Regions from separate parts of the Paraburkholderia bonniea genome, predicted to be linked through region 2. Evidence: predicted binding sites of a transcription regulator. Region 2 holds the regulator's gene; each other region holds the start of a gene.
What was found. The regulator HrcA, encoded in region 2, represses chaperone genes, less so after heat shock. The targets are predictions, from matches to a motif close to TTAGCACTCNNNNNNNNNGAGTGCTAA.

Region 1: a site for HrcA is predicted at 2,039-2,065, ahead of GH656_RS04240 (co-chaperone GroES). Genes of this name have one in related genera too.
Region 3: a site for HrcA is predicted at 5,159-5,185, ahead of rpoH (RNA polymerase sigma factor RpoH). Genes of this name have one in related genera too.

The regions. Positions count from the first base shown of each region.
Region 1 covers NZ_QPEQ01000001.1:969,027-975,934, reverse strand. The annotation lists gene groL (chaperonin GroEL) at 1-1,631, opposite strand, end outside; gene GH656_RS04240 (co-chaperone GroES) at 1,677-1,967, opposite strand; gene GH656_RS04235 (DUF3300 domain-containing protein) at 2,908-4,290, shown strand; gene GH656_RS04230 (DUF2950 domain-containing protein) at 4,322-5,272, shown strand; gene rarD (EamA family transporter RarD) at 5,541-6,425, opposite strand; gene GH656_RS04220 (sulfite exporter TauE/SafE family protein) at 6,875-6,908, shown strand, end outside.
Region 2 covers NZ_QPEQ01000001.1:2,735,751-2,742,658, reverse strand. The annotation lists gene glnE (bifunctional [glutamate--ammonia ligase]-adenylyl-L-tyrosine phosphorylase/[glutamate--ammonia-ligase] adenylyltransferase) at 1-1,411, shown strand, start outside; gene GH656_RS17785 (hypothetical protein) at 1,362-1,721, opposite strand; gene recN (DNA repair protein RecN) at 1,868-3,547, opposite strand; gene GH656_RS12030 (NAD kinase) at 3,614-4,516, opposite strand; gene hrcA (heat-inducible transcriptional repressor HrcA) at 4,745-5,764, shown strand; gene hemH (ferrochelatase) at 5,970-6,908, shown strand, end outside.
Region 3 covers NZ_QPEQ01000001.1:2,979,960-2,986,867, reverse strand. The annotation lists gene nagE (N-acetylglucosamine-specific PTS transporter subunit IIBC) at 1-554, shown strand, start outside; gene cydX (cytochrome bd-I oxidase subunit CydX) at 695-832, opposite strand; gene cydB (cytochrome d ubiquinol oxidase subunit II) at 889-2,025, opposite strand; gene GH656_RS13145 (cytochrome ubiquinol oxidase subunit I) at 2,060-3,649, opposite strand; gene cydP (cytochrome oxidase putative small subunit CydP) at 3,639-3,896, opposite strand; gene rpoH (RNA polymerase sigma factor RpoH) at 4,161-5,096, opposite strand; gene GH656_RS13130 (nuclear transport factor 2 family protein) at 5,535-5,918, shown strand; gene leuA (2-isopropylmalate synthase) at 6,084-6,908, opposite strand, start outside.

The DNA of each region.
Region 1 (6,908 bases), 1.8 Mb from region 2:
ATGCCCATACCGCCCATACCACCGGGCATGCCACCAGGCATTGGTGCATCTTCCTTCGGCAGCTCGCAAACAGCCGCGTCAGTTGTCAGCAGCAGGCCTGCGACCGATGCTGCGTTCAGCAGCGCAGTGCGCGTAACCTTCGTCGGATCAACCACGCCAGCCGCAACCAGGTCGACGTACTCGCCCGTTGCTGCGTTGTAGCCGTAGTTGCCTGTGCCGGCTGCCACTGCTGCCACCACGACGCTGGCTTCCTCGCCACCGTTCGTCACGATCTGACGCAGCGGCTCTTCCATCGCGCGCAGCACGATCTTGATGCCAGCGTCCTGATCCGGGTTAGCACCCTTCAGGCCTGCGATTGCCGTGCGAGCACGGATCAGCGCAACACCGCCGCCAGCCACGATGCCTTCTTCCACCGCTGCGCGCGTAGCGTGCAGAGCGTCTTCGACACGTGCTTTTTTCTCTTTCATTTCCATTTCGGTTGCGGCGCCAACCTTGATCACTGCAACACCGCCAGCCAGCTTGGCCACGCGTTCCTGCAGTTTTTCACGGTCGTAATCAGATGACGCTTCTTCGATTTGGGCACGCACTTGCTTCACGCGTGCTTCGATGTTGACCGCCTCACCAGCGCCGTCGATGATCGTGGTGTTTTCTTTACCCACTTCGATGCGCTTGGCCTGGCCCAGTTCGGCCAGCGTGGCTTTTTCGAGCGTCAGGCCAGTTTCTTCCGCGATAACCTGGCCGCCGGTCAGGATAGCGATGTCTTCCAGCATGGCCTTGCGGCGATCACCAAAGCCAGGTGCCTTCACGGCAACGGTCTTGAGAATGCCGCGGATGTTGTTCACCACCAGCGTAGCCAGCGCTTCGCCTTCGACATCTTCAGCGATGATCAGCAGCGGACGGCCAGCCTTGGCAACTTGCTCCAGCACCGGCAGCAGGTCACGGATGTTCGATACCTTTTTGTCGTGCAGCAGCACGAACGGGTTTTCGAGCACAGCAACTTGCTTGTCAGGATTGTTGATGAAGTACGGCGACAGGTAGCCACGGTCGAACTGCATGCCTTCAACCACGTCCAGTTCGTCTTGCAGCGACTTGCCGTCTTCTACGGTGATGACGCCTTCCTTGCCAACCTTGTCCATCGCTTCAGCAATACGGTCGCCAATTGACGAGTCGCTGTTTGCCGAGATCGAGCCGACCTGTGCGATTTCTTTATTGGTGGTGCAAGGCTTGCTGATCTTGCGCAGTTCTTCGATAGCGGCCGTTACAGCCTTGTCGATACCGCGCTTCAGATCCATTGGGTTCATGCCCGATGCAACGTACTTCATGCCTTCGCGGACGATCGACTGAGCCAGCACGGTTGCCGTGGTGGTGCCGTCACCGGCGTTGTCGCTGGTCTTGGAAGCTACTTCCTTGACCATTTGCGCGCCCATGTTCTGGAGCTTGTCTTTCAGTTCGATTTCTTTTGCGACCGATACACCGTCTTTGGTGACCGTCGGACCGCCGAAGCTGCGTTCGAGCACGACATTGCGGCCCTTTGGTCCCAGCGTAACTTTTACTGCGTTGGCGAGAATATTCACGCCTTCAACCATCTTGGCACGGGCGGAATCGCCAAATACGACGTCTTTAGCTGCCATCTTGTAACTCCTTGAATTCTTGTGAATATGAGGCGAAATTCGCGCTTACTTCTTCACCACGGCCATGATGTCTTCTTCGCGCATCACGAGCAGTTCATCGCCATTGACCTTGGCGGTTTGGCCTGCGTATTTGCCGAACAGAACGCGGTCGCCCACTTTCACGTCGAGCGGAATGTAGGCACCTTTGTCGTCGCGCTTGCCCGGGCCAACGGCCACGATTTCGCCCTGATCCGGCTTTTCTGCTGCGCCTTCTGGAATCACGATGCCTGATGCAGTTTTAGTTTCCTGATCCAGGCGTTTGACGATCACGCGATCATGCAAAGGACTAAGTTCCATAGATACTCCTCTTGATTAAGACGGAAGAACGCTGAAAAAAACCGGCTGGCAAAAGCCAGCCGACGATGTTGTTAGCACTCTCGTGCCGCAAGTGCTAAGTATATGGACGACCGATGACAAATTCAAGAAGGATGGGACGGGCAATTATGTTGAGCAGGCTTGGCGAAGGCGCGAAAAACCCCGGAAAACGCATGCGGGATAAGCCTGCCCCGTCTGTTATCCCGCTCGCCTGAAGTGCCTTTTCGCCAGCGGATACCGGTTCGGCCACCTCGCTCGCCGTTAATTTATTCGAGGGTATACCCTTGTTTGCTCGCCGCTCAATGCTCACCCGGCATTTATCCTGAGCGCCTTTCCATCGACTCACGCGTCTAGTTCGCCTCACATCTCACCAGCATGCGCCTTGCATAAGACACGAAGATTTAACAAATCTTTCAATAAGCATCCCCGCGCTGCGCCAGACATAAAATCCCCTCTGCCGTTTCAGTTTTCACATGGCACTCGTGTAACGCTCACGTGGCGCTATCACACTTTGGAAATTTAATTTCTCAAAAAATGTGAAACGCAGCAGGAAAGCTGCTAGCCTCGCCGGAGGTTTATCTGCCCCTTAATCGACACCCTTCCTGAGCCACGGTTAATCGCTTTGTTAACCGGCAGCGGTATCGCCTGATATTCAGCATAAAAATGGCTGAGCCGCGCCAGGATTAGCGCCACGCCATCCTTATCACATCAACACTGCTTAAAAGCACTTCATACAGGCATCACGCAGTAGTTTCAGCCGTTGTAGTTGATCCGCTGGTTTGATCCGCTGGTTTGATCCGTATCGTTTGATCCACGTTAATCGTTTGGCCTTGCCTTCACGCCAGGCCATTCAAGGCAACGGCTACCCCAGTTTCAAACGCAGTCCACTTTTTATGCATCGTCCAACCGGGAGAACTTCATCGTGAAACGATCCGAAGCCTACAAGCGCAACGTGCTGCTTCTTTGTGCTGCACTCGCAGGCGCACCGCTCTTTATCGGCATCGCCGCCCCAAGTGCGGCGTGGGCGCAAAGCGCCGCGAAGATGTCGAACCAGCAGCTAGATTCGCTCGCCGCGCCTATCGCGCTCTATCCCGACGCGCTGCTGGCCCAGGTGCTGATGGCGACGACCTTTCCTCAGGATGTCGCGGCAGCGGCGGCCTGGTCGAAGGCCAATCCGAATCTCAAAGGCGATGACGCCGTCAAGGCCGTCGCCGCGCAGCCGTGGGACCCGAGCGTGCAGTCCCTGGTGGCATTCCCGCAAGTGCTCGCCACGATGGCCTCGAAGCCTGACTGGGTGACGCAACTGGGCAATGCGTTCCTGGCGCAGCCAAACGATGTGATGGATTCAGTCCAGCGGCTGCGCAAGCAAGCCCAGCAAGCGGGCAACCTGAAATCGGGCGAGCAGCAAAAAGTCGTGGTCGAACAAAACACGATCCAGATCGTGCCCGTCAACCCGCAGGTGGTGTACGTGCCCACCTACAACCCCACCGTGGTCTATGGCACGTGGCCTTATCCGGCGTACCCGCCGGTGTATATGCCGCCGCCTCCGGGCTATGCCATCGCTACCGGCTTTGCCACCGGCCTGGCGTTCGGCGCGGGCGTGGCTGTAGCCAACTCGTTGTGGGGCGGCTTCAACTGGAATACGCATGACGTCAATATCAACGTCAATCGCTACAACAACCTCAATGTCAACAACCGGCTCAACGTGAATGGCGGCACCGCCAACTGGAGCCGCAACGCCAGTTTCAACCGGAATACCAGCCTCAATGGTGGCGTGAGCGGCGCGGAGCGCGCCCAGCGTGATGCGTATCGCGGCCGTGACAACGTGAACGCGAACGCGCGGGCCCAAGCGCAGCAGACCCTGCAAAACCGCACCGGGCAAAACCTCAGTGGAACCGCCAGCCAGCGTGTGCAAGGGATTCACCAGGGCGGAACGAACGCCAGCGATCAGTTCCGCCGGGCGCAAAGCGTCAACCACGATAACGCGCTACGCGGCGCGGGCGATGGCAATGCCGCGCGTCAAGACATGCAACGCGGCCAGGCCAGCCGTCAAGCGCTCTCGGAGCGTTCTGCGGGGGGCGGCGGGCTGCCCGGTGCCAATAGCGGCGGCGGGCAACACGGCGGTGGACTGGGGGTCAACGGCGGTGGCGTGCAACACGGCGGTGGACTGGGGGTCAACGGCGGTGGCGTGCAACACGGCGGTGGACTGGGAGCCAACGGCGGGGGCGTGCAACGCGGCGGTGGACTGGGAGCCGGCGGCGGCATGCAACGTGGCGGTGGCGCTCAGCGTCATTTCCATCGCTAATCACATTTGAACCATCCAGAAGGAGCCGCTCATGATCCACTTTTCCGCATTGCACTCGCGCCACGACCGCGCGGGACGTTCACGCCCCTACGCCATGGCCTGCGCGCGCCTGACGCTGGCGCTCGCCACATTCACCTTTGGCGCTGCCAGCGCTTTCGCCCAAGCGGTCTATCCTGGGCCGGATGCCGCCGCCAATGCGTTCGTGGATGCGCTCGCCAGCAACGATCACGACGCCATGAAGCATGTTCTCGGCAATGATTTCGGCCGTTTCATCCCAACCCGGGAACTGGGTGAGGACGATATCTATGCGTTCCTCGGCGCGTGGGCGCAAGGCCATGAGATCGTCAATGACCCCACCCCGAGCCATGGCCGCCCGAGTGCGCATCTTGCGGTGGGCACCAGCGGCTGGACCTTGCCCGTGCCGCTGGTACAAACGGCGAAAGGCTGGCGTTTTGATCTGGCCGCAGCGAAGGATGAAATTCTGACGCGGCGGATTGGCCGCAACGAGCATGCCGCGATGATGACCTCGCTGGCCTACCTGGATGCGCAAAACGACTATCACGCGCAAACCCAGCGTTACGCCCAGCGCATTGTCAGCACGTCTGGCCAGCGCGACGGACTGTACTGGCCAGCCGCAGCAGATGCCACGCCAAGCCCGCTTGGGCCGCTGGCCGAGGTGATGGCGCAAACAGGGGGAATCAAGAATGGCGAGGGATATCACGGCTATCACTACCGGATCTTGACGGCGCAAGGCCCTCACGCGAAAGGCGGCGGGCAAAGCTATCTGGAACAAGGCGCAATGACCAAAGGCTTTGGCCTGATCGCCTGGCCGGTTGAATATGGCAAAACCGGCGTGATGAGTTTTATCGTCAACCAGGAGGGACAGCTGTATCAGAAGAACCTCGGGCCGAAATCAGCGAGCGCGGCTGCCGCGATCAAAACGTTCGACCCTGATCCTTCATGGCAAGCCGTGCAGCCGTGAAGTAGTTGTGCCGTCAGGCTGCTGTGTTGTAAAGCAACGCTTTGCAGCACAGCCAGCCGGGCTGGTGTGAGTGGCTCCGGCAAAAGCTGGTAAGACCTGGCGAGAAGCGGCCCCGGCGGAATTTGGCACAGCCTGGCGGGGGCGGCCCCGGCAGAGTCTGGCACAGCCTAACGAGCGGCGGCCCCGGCAAAAGCTGGCAAAACCTGACGAGGGGCCACCTCGCCCGCACAGCGTTGCTATGCCAATCCTTACCGCCGCCCTTTCCTCATCAAGCTCCGCGCTCCCGTCCGAACCGCACGCGCCACAGGCTTTCGAGCGAATACAGCGCCAGCGCCGCCCAGATCGCGCCATAGCCCACCAGCCGGACTTCGCCAAACGCTTCCTGATAAATCAACACGCCTAGCAAAAGTTGCAGCGAGGGAGTGATGTACTGAATCAAGCCGAGCAGCGATAGCTGAATCCGGCGCGCGCCTGCGGCAAACAGCAGGAGTGGCACGGCTGTAATGGGTCCGGCCAGCACCAGCAGCAGCTTGATGCCCAGCGAGGCGTCAGCGAAGCCGCTTTCGCCTTGAGCCGCCATCAGCCCGAGATACACCACCGCCAGGGGAAACAGCAGCATGGTCTCCAGCGTGAGCCCTTCAAGCGCGCCCAGTTTGGCAGTCTTGCGCAAGAGCCCGTAGCCGCCGAAAGTCAGTGCCAGCGCCAGGCTGATCCATGGTGGCTGGCCATTTTGCCAGGTAAGCCACAGCACGCCTGCCGCCGCCAGCGCGACGGCTAGCCATTGCACACGCCTTAAGCGTTCGTGGAGAAAACCAAAACCGAACAGCACGTTCACCAGCGGATTAATGAAGTAGCCGAGGCTGGCTTCGACGATATGCCCGGCGTTCACGGCCCAGATATAAAGGCCCCAGTTCGTCGAGAGCAGGACCGCGCTGGCGGCAAAGCGCGCCAGCAGACGCCGGTCGCGCAGCACCGGGCCGAGCCAGCGCCATTGCTGGCGCACGGTCAGCACGACGAACAGGAACAACATCGACCAGACCATCCGGTGAGCCAGCATTTCCAGCGCGGAGATTTGATGCAGCGCTTTGAAATACACGGGGAACAGGCCCCAGATCACAAAGGCAAGGAATGCGTAGATAACGCCGGGATTCATGTTGGACAACCAGCAAAAAGAAAGGAAAGAAGAAAAAAACGTGTCGGCTGGCCCGGCTGGCAAACACCCTGGAGGCCGCACGTGCCGCGATTGTATGCCTGCCTGGCAAGCGTCTGCACGCTAGCTATCCCGGCATTTACCGTATGAACCTTATTTCGCTGACCTGATACACCGGCACGCAGGTTTTGCGACAATAGCGGCTTTTTTGCGCGGCTGGCGGCTGGTGGCTGGTGGCTGGCGGCTGGCGGCTGGCGGCTGGTGGCTGGTGGCTGGCGGTTTGCTTTACGACAAGCGCAGCAAAAGCCACGCGTGCTTCAAGGCTAGCGCGGCAACTCAGACAAAGACGGCTGACGACCACGGCAATGCTGCAATGCTGCCGCGCGCCGCCCGGCCCCTCACCGTCACACTCCTTTCTCTCACCTTCCCGGCCCTGGTCGGCACTGGGCACCATGGCACTTCCCGATATCAATCTTCTGTATTCCC
Region 2 (6,908 bases):
GCACGCGCAGTTGCAGGCGCTTGGGATTGAGCAACCCGGCGCGTTGCTGGCGCGCTTGCGCGGGGTGTGGCAATCGGCACGTTATGCCGGGCTGGCAGAGCGCAGCCGCCAACGTTTCGACTGCGTGGCGCAACGCGCACTGGAAGCCGCACGCACGCTGGAGCCGCGTGAGCGGCGCGGCGACGTGGTGGCGCGCTGCTTTGACCTGCTCGAAGCGGTGAGCCGGCGCGGCGCTTATCTGGCGTTGTTGACCGAATACCCAGTGGCGCTGCATCGCGTGCTGTCCGTGCTGGGTGCCTCGCGCTGGGCTGCGGGCTACTTGATTCGCCATCCGCAATTGCTGGATGAACTGCTGGATGACGAGGCCATTGCCAGCCCGTTCGACTGGACTGAATTCAGGGCATCGCTGCGGCGCAGGCTGGCTGCAACGGACGGCGTTGAGCAGCAGATGGACCTGCTGCGGCATGCACATCACGCCGAGGTATTCCGCATCCTGCTGATTGATCTGGCCGGCAAGTTAAGCGTGGAGCACGTGAGCGACCAGCTTTCCGCGCTGGCTGATGCGGTGCTGGACGTGACGCTCGAAGCAGTCTGGCATCACTTCGCCAAACGGCACCGCGACGTGCCGCGTTTTGCCGTGATTGCATACGGCAAATTGGGGGGCAAGGAGCTAGGCTACGCGTCGGATCTCGACCTGATTTTTCTGTACGACGATGCTGACGAAGCCGCCGCCGAGGCTTATGCGCTGTTCACCCGGCGGCTGATTACCTGGCTCACGACGGCAACCGGGGCTGGCTCGCTGTTCGACATCGATTTGCGTTTGCGGCCGAACGGCGAATCGGGCTTGCTGGTGACGGATCTGGACGCGTTTCGCCGCTACCAGCTACGCGAAGGCGATGCCGCGAACACGGCTTGGGTCTGGGAGCACCAGGCGTTGTCACGAGCCCGCTACTGCGCGGGCGACGCACAGATCGGCGCGAAATTCGAAACGATCCGCGAGCAGGTGCTGACGATGCCACGCGAAGCTGCCGCGCTGGCGCGCGACATCGTGGAGATGCGGGCCAAGGTAGCCGCAGGGCATCCGAACCGCAGCGCGTTATTTGATTTGAAACACGACCGCGGCGGCATGGTCGATATCGAGTTCACGGTGCAGTACTGGGTGCTGCTGCACGCCGCGCAAGCGCCCGAACTGATTAGCAATACCGGCAACATCACGCTGCTGCGCAAGATGTCGCGGCTTGGGTTGATGAGCGAGGCGGAAGCTGACGAAGTGGGGGCGGCGTACCGGACCTATCGGCGCTTGCAGCACAAGCTGCGGCTGGACGGCATGGAGACCGCGCGAGTGGACCCCGCGAGCGTTGCTACCGAGCGCGCGGCGGTGCTGCGCTTGTGGGAACGGGTGTTTGGCTAGTGGCGGGAGGCGCACGGCGGCGCGGTGAGCGGGGCGTCTTGCTTGCGATTTCGGCGGTAACGCGTGGAGGGTGTAGGTGCGCGGCGGAGGGAGAGCGGCGGCATGGCAGAGCGCGTAGTACGGCAACGGCAGTAGGGCAACAGCAACAGCGCAACAGCAACAGCAACAGCAACAGCAACAGCAACAGCAACAGCAACAGCAACAGCAACAGCAACAGCAACAGCAACAGCAACAGCAACAGCAACAGCAACAGCAACAGCAACAGCAACAGCAACAGCACGCGCAGGTGGCACAGATAGCGCTTCAGCACCGCTGGCTGTCCTTGCTGTGCTGCTTTGTCGGCCGCATGAGCGTTACACCATTCGCGGATGCCTCTCTGGTTTAGTTTTAGTTACCCGCAAACACCGCCGCCTGAGACCATCTCAGGCTGTTGCACCATGCCAGCGCATACCACCTCTACGCCGCCAGCATTTCTTTCGCGTGTTTGCGTGTCGTCGCGGTAATAGCCAGCCCGCCGAGCATGCGCGCTACTTCTTCAACCCGGCTGGCCCGGTCGAGCGGCGTGACGGTGCTGAGCGTGCCGTTCGCGCCGTCGGAAGCCTTGGTCACCTGGAAGTGATGGTTGCCACGTGCCGCGACCTGCGGCAAATGTGTGACGCACAGCACCTGGCGCTCGTGTCCAAGCTGATGCAACAAGCGGCCGACGACTTCCGCGACGCCGCCGCCAATGCCGGTATCCACCTCATCGAAGATCAGCGTCGACGTTGGGCTGGCGGCGCTAGCGATGACGGCCAGCGCGAGGCTGATACGCGCCAGCTCTCCACCTGAGGCAACCTTGGCGAGGGGCCGCAGCGGCACCCCGGCGTGGCCCGCCACGCGGAATTCAATTTGCTCCAGGCCATACGCGCTGCCTTCTGGCTGAGGTACGAGCGCAATCTCAAAGCACCCGCCCGCCATCGAAAGATCCTGCATCCCGGCACTGACTGCCGCGCCTAATGTCGCGGCTGCCTGCGCGCGCGCCTGCGACAACTGTTTGCCTTGCACGAAATAGGCGTCGCGCGCCTGGGCTTCGAGAGCGAGCAGATGATCGAGATCGGCGGCTGCATCGAGCGCGGCCAGTTGCGCCTGGCGCGCGGCATGCTCTTCGGGCAGCGCATGGGGTTGAAGGCGGAATTTGCGGGCCGCCGAATGCAGCGCCTCCAGACGTGTTTCAGCCCGGGCGAGTTGCTGGGGATCGAGTTCGAGCCGTTGCGCGTAATGGCTTAGCGAGTAAGCCGCTTCCTGCAACTGGATTTCGGCGGGCTCAAGCGCCGCCAGCGCGTCATTGAGCGCTGGATCAATGCTGGCCAGCGCGCGTAGTTTCGAGGTGACGGCGGCGAGTTGCGTCAACATCGCCGCGTCTGATTCGGACAGGATGCTGAGCGCGTCCTGAACGCCGTCAATCAGACTCGCGGAGTGAGACAGCCGCCGGTGCTCGCTATTGATTTCTTCCCATTCACCCGGCTGGGGCGCGAGCTTGTCGAGCTCCGCCAGTTGCCAGGCGAGCCGCTCGCGTTCGAGTTGCAGCTCGCGCTCACGCACACGCGCCTGCTCGATTGCCTGCGTGGCTTCGCGCCAGTTGCGCCAGGCGCGGTTGACCTCAGCCGCTGAGGCCAGCAGGCCCGCATGGGTATCGAATAACTCCCGCTGCGCCTCTGGGCGCATCAGCAGTTGGTGGGCGTGCTGCCCGTGTATTTCCACCAGCATTTCGCCCAGCGTGCGTAACTGCGTGAGGGTGGCCGCTGTGCCGTTGATAAACGCCCGCGAGCGGCCATGCGTGTCGATCACCCGGCGCAGCATCACCGTACTGACGGGCGGATCGGTTTCAGCGGCACGTGGTGTCTGATTGAGCGCCAGGTCGTCGAGCCAGCGTTCCACTTGCGCATGGGTGTCGAATTCGGCGCTGATGTCGGCGCGTGTCTGCCCGGTGCGAACCACGCTGGCGTCAGCGCGCGCGCCGAGCGTCAGGGCTAGCGCATCAATCAGAATCGACTTGCCCGCGCCGGTTTCGCCGGAAAAAACCGAAAAGCCAGTGTCGAATTCGAGATCGAGCGTAGCCACGATCACAAAGTCGCGTATCGAGAGATGACGAAGCATGGGACGTGAGTTCGCTTAAAGAGCCAAGGGGACAAAAAGACAAAAGGATGCAGCGCGGGTGACGGTTTAAGACGCGGGATCGTCTTCGTGCGATGGGTATTCGTTCCAGTGCAGTTTTTTGCGCAGCGTTGCGTAATAGCTGTAGCCGACTGGATGTAAAAACGGCACGGTATGCCGCGAGCGGAGCACTTCGATGGTGTCGTTGAGTTCGAGCGCGGTGAACGACTGCATGTCGAAATTCACGTTGACGTCACGCCCCGCAATGATCTGGATGCTGACCCTGGAGTTGTCCGGCAGCACGATGGGCCGGTTCGACAGCGCATGCGGTGCGATAGGCACCAGCACCAGCCCCTGAAGCTGTGGATGCAGGATCGGCCCGGATGACGACAGCGCATACGCGGTTGACCCTGTAGGCGTGGCGACAATCAGGCCATCGGAGCGCTGGTTGTACATGAAGCGGTTATCGACCGACACCCGTAACTCCGCCATACCGGAAAAACCACTGCGGTTGACCACCACGTCATTGAATGCGAGCGCCTGATAAATCACCTGGTTGCCGCGCATGATGCGAGCTTCGAGCAGCATGCGTTCTTCACGCTCGAAGCTGCCGCTGAGCATCTGCGGCACGATCTCGTGCATATCTGAGACGGGGATGTCGGTGATAAAACCGAGCCGGCCATGGTTGATGCCAATCAGCGGGGTTTTATACGGCGCGAGCTGGCGGCCGATACCGAGCATCGTGCCGTCGCCGCCCAGCACCACGGCCACGTCGGCCTGTGCGCCGATCTCGGCGGGGTGTAACGCGGGATAGCCTGAGACACCGATTTCGCGGGCAGTTTCGGCTTCGAATACGACGTCGAAGCCGCGTCTGGCGATACATGTGGCAAGCGCGATAAGTGGCTCGCCGATGCCCGGCGTATTACTGCGCCCGACAAGCGCCACGGTTTTGAACTGGCTGGAAACTTGCATTGCGGCATTACACCATAGGTAAGGTCTGAAAAGAACCGGGAACGTCCCGGCCAGCGAGGCCGCCGCGATTGGCTCAGCGCTGCCGGGGATTATCGTTAAAATGTCGCCGTTCCGACGACCCGCGGCGAGTTTGAGCCTGACCAGGCACTGCTTTTCGCAGGTGCTTCGCCAGCGGGTTGAGGCTGGACCCGCAGTTGCACTGCCATTAAAGCGACACCACATTTCGCCATGCTAGATCCTCGCGCACAAACTCTGCTTAAAACCCTGATCGAACGCTATATCGCTGACGGCCAGCCAGTAGGCTCGCGCACGCTGTCGCGTTTTTCCGGTCTGGAACTGAGCCCGGCGACCATCCGCAACGTGATGTCCGACCTCGAAGAGCTTGGGCTGGTGACCAGCCCACACACCTCCGCTGGACGAGTGCCGACGCCGCGAGGCTACCGGCTCTTTGTCGACACGATGCTGACGGTTGAATCGGCGGCTGACGAAGAAGCGGTGATGCGGGTGGTTCAGACCACGCTGCAAGCGGGCGAGCCGCAAAAAATCGTGGCTGCGGCGGCGAGCGTGCTGTCCAGCCTGACGCAGTTTGCCGGGGTCGTGCTGACACCGCGCCGTAGCCATGTCTTCAGGCAGATCGAGTTCATGCGTTTGTCCGACAAGCGCATTTTGCTGATCATTGTGACGCCCGAAGGCGACGTGCAAAACCGCATCATGGCGACCCAGCGCGACTTCTCGCCATCGCAACTGACCGAAGCGTCGAACTACATCAACGCGCATTTTGGCGGATTGTCGTTTGACGAAGTGCGCAGGCGTTTGCGCGAGGAAATTGACGAGCTGCGCGGCGACATGACGACGTTGATGCACACCGCCGTCACGGCCAGCACGGACGCCGCCGATACCGGCGAAACCTTGCTGATCTCGGGCGAACGCAACCTGCTGGAGGTTGCTGATTTGTCGTCCGACATGGCGCGTTTGCGCAAGCTGTTTGATGTTTTTGACCAGAAAACCAGCCTCCTTCAGTTGCTTGATGTGTCCAGCCACGCTCAGGGCGTGCAGATTTACATTGGTGGCGAATCGACTCTCGTGCCCCTCGAAGAAATGAGCGTGGTGACGGCTCCTTACGAGGTGAACGGCAAGGTGGTCGGCACGCTCGGCGTGATTGGGCCAACCCGGATGGCCTACAACCGGGTGATTCCGATTGTTGACATCACGGCGCGGCTGCTGTCGTTGACGCTGAACCAGAAGTAAGCGCACGGAGCAGACGATGCACTGCATTGCTTGCCAAAGCTCAAAGCTCGGGCTTCGTGCAGCACGCCCGAGATGGTGTAAGGCCCATGATGCTTGACTAGCTGTGCTGCGCCAATCGGCCGGATGGCCAGGTGGGCAACGGCCAGGGCGTGGCTATAATGCGTCACCTGAATCCATGGCCCGCTGACTGCGGTTCCCGTTGCCTATGCGTTTCGATCTAGAGCGTCCATCGCAGCCCACCGCGTCACATCGTGTTGCAGTTTTGCTGATTAATCTCGGCACGCCAGATGCACCCACACCACGCGCGGTACGCCGTTATCTCGCACAGTTTTTATCTGACCGGCGTGTGGTTGAAATTCCGCCGGTGCTCTGGCAAATCATTTTGCGTTTGCTGATCCTGCCGCTGCGTGGCCGCACGTCGGCCAAAAAATACGCCTCGGTGTGGTTGCCGGAAGGCTCGCCGTTGCGGGTTCACACTGAAAAACAGACCGAAGGCCTGCGCCATCTGCTGCAAATCAATGGCTACGCGGTGCCGGTCGAATACGCGATGCGTTATGGCACCCCCAGCATTCCCGCGATGCTGAATCAACTGAAGCTCGCAGGCGCTGAGCGCGTGCTGCTGATGCCGATGTATCCGCAATATTCTTCATCCACTACAGCCACGGCTTTTGATGCCGCTTTCGCGGCGTTGCGGCGCATGCGCAATCAGCCCGAAATCCGCACGGTGCGTCATTACGCCGATCACCCGTCCTATATCGCCGCGCTCGCAGCACAAGTGCAGAACTACTGGCATGTGCATGGCCGGCCGGATTTTGCCGCGGGCGACCGGCTGGTGCTGAGCTTTCATGGCGTGCCGAAGAGCACACTCGATCTGGGCGACCCGTATCACAGCCAGTGCCAGGTCACTGCTGCATTGCTGATCCAGGCGCTGGGCTTGAGCACGGTCGAATGCCGCGTGACGTTTCAGTCACGCTTTGGCCGGGCCGAATGGCTCCAGCCTTATACCGCGCCGACGCTAAAAGAACTGGGCGCAGCCTGTGTTGGGCGGGTGGATGTGTTTTGTCCAGGATTTACCGCCGATTGCCTTGAAACCATTGAAGAAATCGGCATGGAAGTGTGTGAGGAGTTCAAACAGGCGGGCGGT
Region 3 (6,908 bases), 240 kb from region 2:
CAAACCTGACGCTGGTGGATGCTTGCACGACGCGTCTGCGTTTGTCGGTGGTCGATGCAGAAAAAGTATCCGAGGCTGACTTGAAGACCATTGGAGCGCGTGGCGTGCTCAAGCGTGGCTCGACTAACGTGCAGGTCATCATCGGGCCGGAAGCCGACATCATTGCGGATGAAATCCGGAACACGATAGCCCAGGGCGGTGCGTCAGTGGCGGCGCACGCGGCTGCGGCGCAGCCTGTGGCGGATGCGGCGGCACCGGTGGCAGCACCGGCGGCGGGGCCACAAGGTCGGCTTGATCCTGATCCCGCACGCTGGCTGGCGGTTTTTGGCGGCGCGACTAATGTCGCTGAACTGGCGGCTGTCGCAGCGACCCGTTTGCGCGTGGTGGTGCGCGATCCCTCCGCGGTAGATCGTCAACGCCTGGCCACGCTTGACGTTGCGTGGGTGGGGCCTGATACGTTCCATATCGTTGCTGGCGAAGCCGCGCCACGCTACGCGCGGCAACTGGCTGAGCGTTTGCCAGCGGGTGGTGATGCCGCGTCGCAGCGGGTCTGAGATGAAAGCGATGACGTAATGTGATGCGTGGCTTGAGCTGCGCATCACGGCAGACGTAGACGTAAAAACGCCCGACGGTTTCCTTAACCGTCGGGCGTTGTTTTTGCTGCTCGTGTTTCAGGCCGCAGCGGCGTGCGGCGTTAAACGTTGTCGGTTGCGTTGTCTGCGGTTGCGTCAGACGTCACCTTCGCCACGCCGCGCGACTCAAGCCACATGACGTTGATGATGCCAAACGCCAGTGCCACACCAATGCCGAGAATCCAGCTGAAATACCACATTGCTTTACCCTTTAAATCTGTTTGCGATACCGCCCGCGCGAGGCGGGCGACGCGGATTAATACATCGAGTGCGTGTTTTTCTCGACGGCTTCAGCGGTGACCTTGCCGCGCATCACGCGGTAGACCCAGCCCGTGTAGAGCAAGATCAGCGGCAGGAAAATGACTACGGCGACCAACATGATCTGGAGCGTCATGCGGCTTGAGGTCGAATCCCACACCGTCAGGCTGCTACGGCCATCAAGCGACGACGGCATGATGAACGGAAACATCGAAAAACCAGCCGTCAGAATCACACCGGTCACCATCAGCGAGGTGGACAGAAACGCGCCTCTCTCAAAGCGCGAACGCGCGAGCAGCAGCGCCAGCACACCGCCGGTGATGCCAGCGAGCGGTGCCGCGATCATCCACGGATACGTCGCGTAATTCGCCAGCCACAGGCCCGGCGCACCGGATACTGTTTTGAGCAGCGGATTAGCCGGGGAGTCGAGCGGCATCGAGTCGATGATTTGATATCCGCCGATGACCGTTGCAATCAGCAGACCCGCCAGCACGAAGAGCACGACTGCCGCTAGCGAAGCAAGACGCAACGCGCTTGATGCCCGCTGCGCCACGATTCCATCTGCTTTCATCTTGACGAAGGCCGCGCCGTGCGCCGCCAGCATGGCCACGCTGACGAGGCCGCACAACAGCGCAAACGGGTTGAGCAAGCCGAAGAAGCCACCGTAATACGTCACCCGCAAGTCATGATCGAACGAGAACGGCACGCCTTGCAGCAGGTTGCCGAACGCGACGCCAATCACCAGCGCAGGCACAAAACCGCCGATAAACAGGCCCCAGTCCCACGCTGTGCGCCAACGCGGATCACTGCGCTTGTTGCGGTAGTCAAAGCCGACCGGGCGGAAAAACAGCGAGAACAGCACCAGCATCATCGCAAAGTAAAACCCCGAAAACGACGCGGCGTACACCAGCGGCCAGGCAGCGAACATCGCACCGCCAGCCGTGACGAACCAGACCTGGTTGCCCTCCCATGTCGCGCCAACCGTGTTGATGACAATGCGGCGCTCGTTATCCGTTTTGCCGATGAACGGCAGCAAAATAGCGGCGCCCATATCGAAGCCATCGGTGAGCGCAAAGCCAATCAGCAGTACGCCGATCAAAACCCACCAGATCAGTTTGAGGGTTGCGTAATCCATAGTGATCTTTCCCGTAAAAGAGCGTGGTGGCGAATCATGCAGGGGTGCTGTCAGGCAGCGACTTTTCTGCTTTTTGTTCGTGGTAGTAGCGGCCGGTATGCAGCGATGACGGGCCGAGACGCGCGTACTTGAACATCAACATGATTTCGATGATGAATAGCGCCGTGTAAAACACCACGAAACCTGCGAGGCTCAGATACAGATCGCTTGGCTTGAGGCTTGAGGCCGACAGCGAGGTCGGCAAGATGCCGGCGATGGTCCACGGCTGGCGGCCCATTTCTGCCACGATCCAGCCGAATTCAGCTGCCAGCCAGGGCAGCGGAATGGCCCACACGGTCCAGCGCAGAAACCATCGGCGGTTGTCCTGCAGCAGTGAGCGCCGGGCACAAAACCAGAACGCCAGGATAAACGTGAGCAAAAACAGAATGCCCAGACCAACCATCATCCGGAACGAGAAAAACACTGGTGCGACGCGCGGGATGGTTTTCTTCGCGGCGAGCGCTATCTGTTCTGGCGTGGCATCGGTGACAGCCTGGGTGAACTGCTTGAGCATCAGCCCGTAGCCGAGGTCTTGCTTGTGCGCATCGAAGATCGCGCGGGTTTCATCGCTTGCGTTACCGGCTTTCAGTTTTTGCAGGGCACCGTAAGCAAGCATCCCATTCTTGATGCGGACTTCGTTTTGCGCCATCAGGTCTTTCAGACCGACCACGGGCTCATCAAACGAGCGCGTGGCGATGATGCCGAGCGCGTAGGGGATCCGAATCGCGTAATCGGTGCGCTCTTCTTTCTGATTCGGAATGCCGAATAGCGTGAAAGGTGCGGGCGCTGGCATGGTTTCCCATTCAGATTCGATGGCGGCCAGCTTGACCTTTTGCACTTCGCCGGTGTGATAGCCGGACTCGTCGCCCAGTACGATGACGCACAGCGTCGACGCCAAACCAAAGCCCGCCGCGATGGCAAACGAGCGCAGCGCGAATTCGATGTCACGCCGTTTCAGCAGATACCACGACGACACGCCCAGCACGAACATTGACGCGGTGACATAGCCTGCCGACACGGTGTGGACGAATTTCACCTGGGCGACGGGGTTGAACAGCACGGCGAAGATGCTGGTGAGCTCCATGCGCATGGTCTCGTAGTTGAATTCGGCACCGACCGGATTATTCATCCAGCCGTTGGCGACCAGAATCCACAGCGCGGAGAGGTTGGAGCCGAGCGCGACGAGGAAGGTGACGATCAAATGCTTTACTTTCGACAGGCGGTTCCAGCCAAAGAAGAACAGCCCGACGAAAGTCGATTCGAGGAAGAAAGCCATCAGCCCTTCGACGGCGAGCGGCACGCCGAAAATATCGCCCACGTAGTGCGAGTAGTACGACCAGTTCGTGCCGAACTGGAATTCGAGCGTCAGACCTGTGGTCACGCCCATGGCGAAGTTGATACCGAACAACTTGCCCCAGAACTGGGTCATGTCCTTGTAAATTTGCTTGCCGGTCATGACATATACCGACTCCATGATGACAAGCAACCAGGACAGGCCGAGCGTTAGCGGCACAAACAGAAAGTGGTAGAGCGCCGTAATGGCGAACTGAAGGCGCGAAAGGTCTACGACTTCGCTAGCGTGCATGTGGATCACCTTGGGACGGTTGCGGCGCAGGCACGGATAACAATGCTTGTGCGACTTGAGCAGGAGGCAGGGACATATGCTTGGCCTGCGGATGATTGAAAAATGCGTATTTGAGCGTCATGAGCAAAACAAACTTGACGACAAGGACGATAGCGATATCTCGCGTGAGGGTCGGGCCGCGCACCCAGGCTGCGAGACGGGTTCGCAGCGATAAAGGAGGGGGCTTGCGATTAAGCGTGATGGTCATGACTGGTCAGTTCACTCACCTTGAATAATTCGATTGAGCCGGACTAAGTGCGGTAACGGATTCTAGGAGGAGAGCGCACTGGCGCGCGAGCCTTGGCGCTGCGGCATAGCGTCGCTAAAGTGCCAAGCGCAAAAGTATCGCAAGCATTTTCGGGATAAGCAAGGAGCCGCACGGCTGGGTGGGGGCGGGGAAATAAAAAAACCCGTTCTCGCAAGAGAACGGGTTTGCCGTGACAACGTGCCGCAGTAACGATAAAGCGATGCGTTACGCGTATTGATTTAATGCGCCACGCATTTTTTTCATTGCGCTGGCTTCGATCTGGCGAATCCGCTCTGCGGATACGCCGAATTCGTCGGCCAGTTCATGCAGTGTTGAACCACCTGAGCCGTCGTCTTCGACTTGCAGCCAGCGTGCTTCGATGATGCGGCGGCTGCGTGCGTCGAGCGTGCCTAGTGCGTTGGAGATGCCGTCGCTTTGCAGCTTGTCGCGTTGACGGGCTGCCAGCACTGCGGTGGGCTCGTTATGTGAATCCGCCAGATAAGCGATTGGCGCAAATGCTTCCTCACCGTCGTTCACCTGACCTTCCAGCGCAATGTCACCACCGGAGAGCCGGGTTTCCATCTCGGAGACTTCTTCGTGCTTAACGTTCAGCTCTTTGGCCAGATTAGCGATCTCATCGGGCGTGAACGCTTGAAAGCCTTGCTTGTGGCTGCGCAAATTAAAGAACAGTTTGCGTTGCGCCTTGGTGGTGGCGACTTTGACCATGCGCCAGTTGCGCAGGATGTACTCGTGAATTTCTGCCTTGATCCAGTGCATCGCGTACGACACAAGGCGCACGTTTTGCGTGGGGTCGAAGCGCTTCACGGCTTTCATCAGGCCGATATTGCCTTCCTGGATCAGGTCGGCATGCGGCAGGCCATAACCGAGGTAATTGCGCGCGATCGACACCACCAGCCGCAAATGCGACAACACCAGGCGGCGGGCGGACTCAAGGTTTTCCTGCTCACGGAATTCAGTGGCGAACTGGCGTTCTTCAGCCAGAGTCAGCATGGGGATGCGGTTCACGGCCTGGATATAGGCGTCGATATTGCCTAGCTGGCCGGTCAGCAAGGAAACTTGTGCGAGTGTCAGTGAACCTGCCGAAGCGGACTTAGCCGACGACGGGCTCAGAATATTCGGAAGGGTCATGGCGTTGCTCACGGATAAAGCTCCTTTTAGATCAAACAAAAAAGAAGCCGGTTGCGACGGCTTCGTGATGAATATTAGCACTCAGGTTTATTGAGTGCTAATACCTTAGAGCGGCTGACGTGACTCAAGTTCCGATTTTCGCTATTAAATTTCATTTCCGATAGCATTTTACAGATTTGATCCAAAAGCCGCATATGGCCAGGTTCATCTACCTCATCTTGCCTGCCCCTGTTTTGCCAGAATGCGGCACGAAGCTGTGTCGCTAGCCTCGGAGACAGCCTGCATGACCTGCACTGAGTCACATCCTGAGGATGGATAGTTCCACTCTGTAGCGAACGCTGTATCAAAGCGTTAAATATTGATATAAATTTCAGCAGCACGATCCGGTGTGGTTTCCTGCGACAGTATGTCGCACGGGCATGGCCCGTCGACGTAATAAGGGGCTGAACGATGGTGACGCAGATGATCGACATGATTCGCAGTCTGGAGCGCGAGCGTTATCGCGCGATGATCGACGGTGATGGTTTGCTGCTGGACACATTGCTTTCAGATAACGTCAGCTACATCCATACGAACGGCAAGCGCGAGACCAAGCAGCAGTTCATCGATGCGATTACGTCGGGGCGCAGACGTTACCGGCAGATCGAGATTCAGTCGCAAGAGGTGCTGCCGGCCGGAGCGCAGACTTGCATCGTGACGGGCCGCGCGCTGATCGAAATGGAAGCCAGCAATGGCGTGCTGCTGTATCCCGTTGCCTACACCGGGCTTCAGGTCCAGGAAGGCGGCCAGTGGCGGCTGATGGCCTGGCAGGCGACTCGTTGCGCAACTGAATGAGCTGAGCACTTGTGCCTCATTGCCCTCATCGGCCTGGCCGCCAGCAACTCGCCGCCGGGCCGATGAGGGCTTTGTTACCAATGCTTTGTTATCAATAAAGGCTTCGCCGCCAGCTTTCTGCCGAGGCTGTTGATCGCGCTGGCGTTGAGTGTGTTGAGTGCGCTTTCACGCTGCCGCTTTCTGCGCGGCGACAGGCCACAGCGTGCTTGCCACTGCCCGGTTGATCCCGCTGACCAGTGCGTCAAGCACCGCATCTGCTTCGTCGCTACCAATCCCCACGCCAAAGCACGGTGCCTGGCCGCCGATACGGCAACCAGCGAAAACCGCAACCTGGCCATTAGCGGTATGCAGCATTTCATACGACGTTATTTCGACCGGCTGTCCGGCAAACGGCTGGAGCGCCTGGCTAATCGCGTGCGCTTGCGTTTCCGGCATGCTGGCACCGGCGGCCGCGCTGACATTCGGCACTGGAATGTCCCGGCTATTCCAGTGCAGGCCCTTGCCGCTAGCGCGCTGCAGCGGGCCTGCCACATCGAAGTATTCACGAGCGAAAAGCGCACAGATTGCAGCGCCGGTCATTTCCTCGCCAGATTCATCAGTCACGGCCTGCACCGCATGACTAAATTCAATTTGCACCCGGCGTGGCGGCGTAAAGCCCATGCCGCGCTCCAGCAAATAGGTTGAACCACCCTTGCCAGACTGGCTATTGACGCGAATCACGGCATCGTAATTGCGCCCGATATCAGCGGGGTCGATGGGCAGATAAGGCACTTCCCAAAAAGCGCCGGGCTGTTGCTGGGCAAACCCTTTGCGAATCGCGTCCTGGTGCGAGCCGGAAAACGCTGTATGGACCAGATCCCCCGCATACGGATGGCGTGGGTGCACCGGAATCTGGTTGCAGCGTTCCACCACGCGGCGCACGGCGTCGATTTCCGAGAAGTCGAGGCCGGGGTCGATTCCCTGGGTGTACAGGTTCAACGCGAGTGTCAC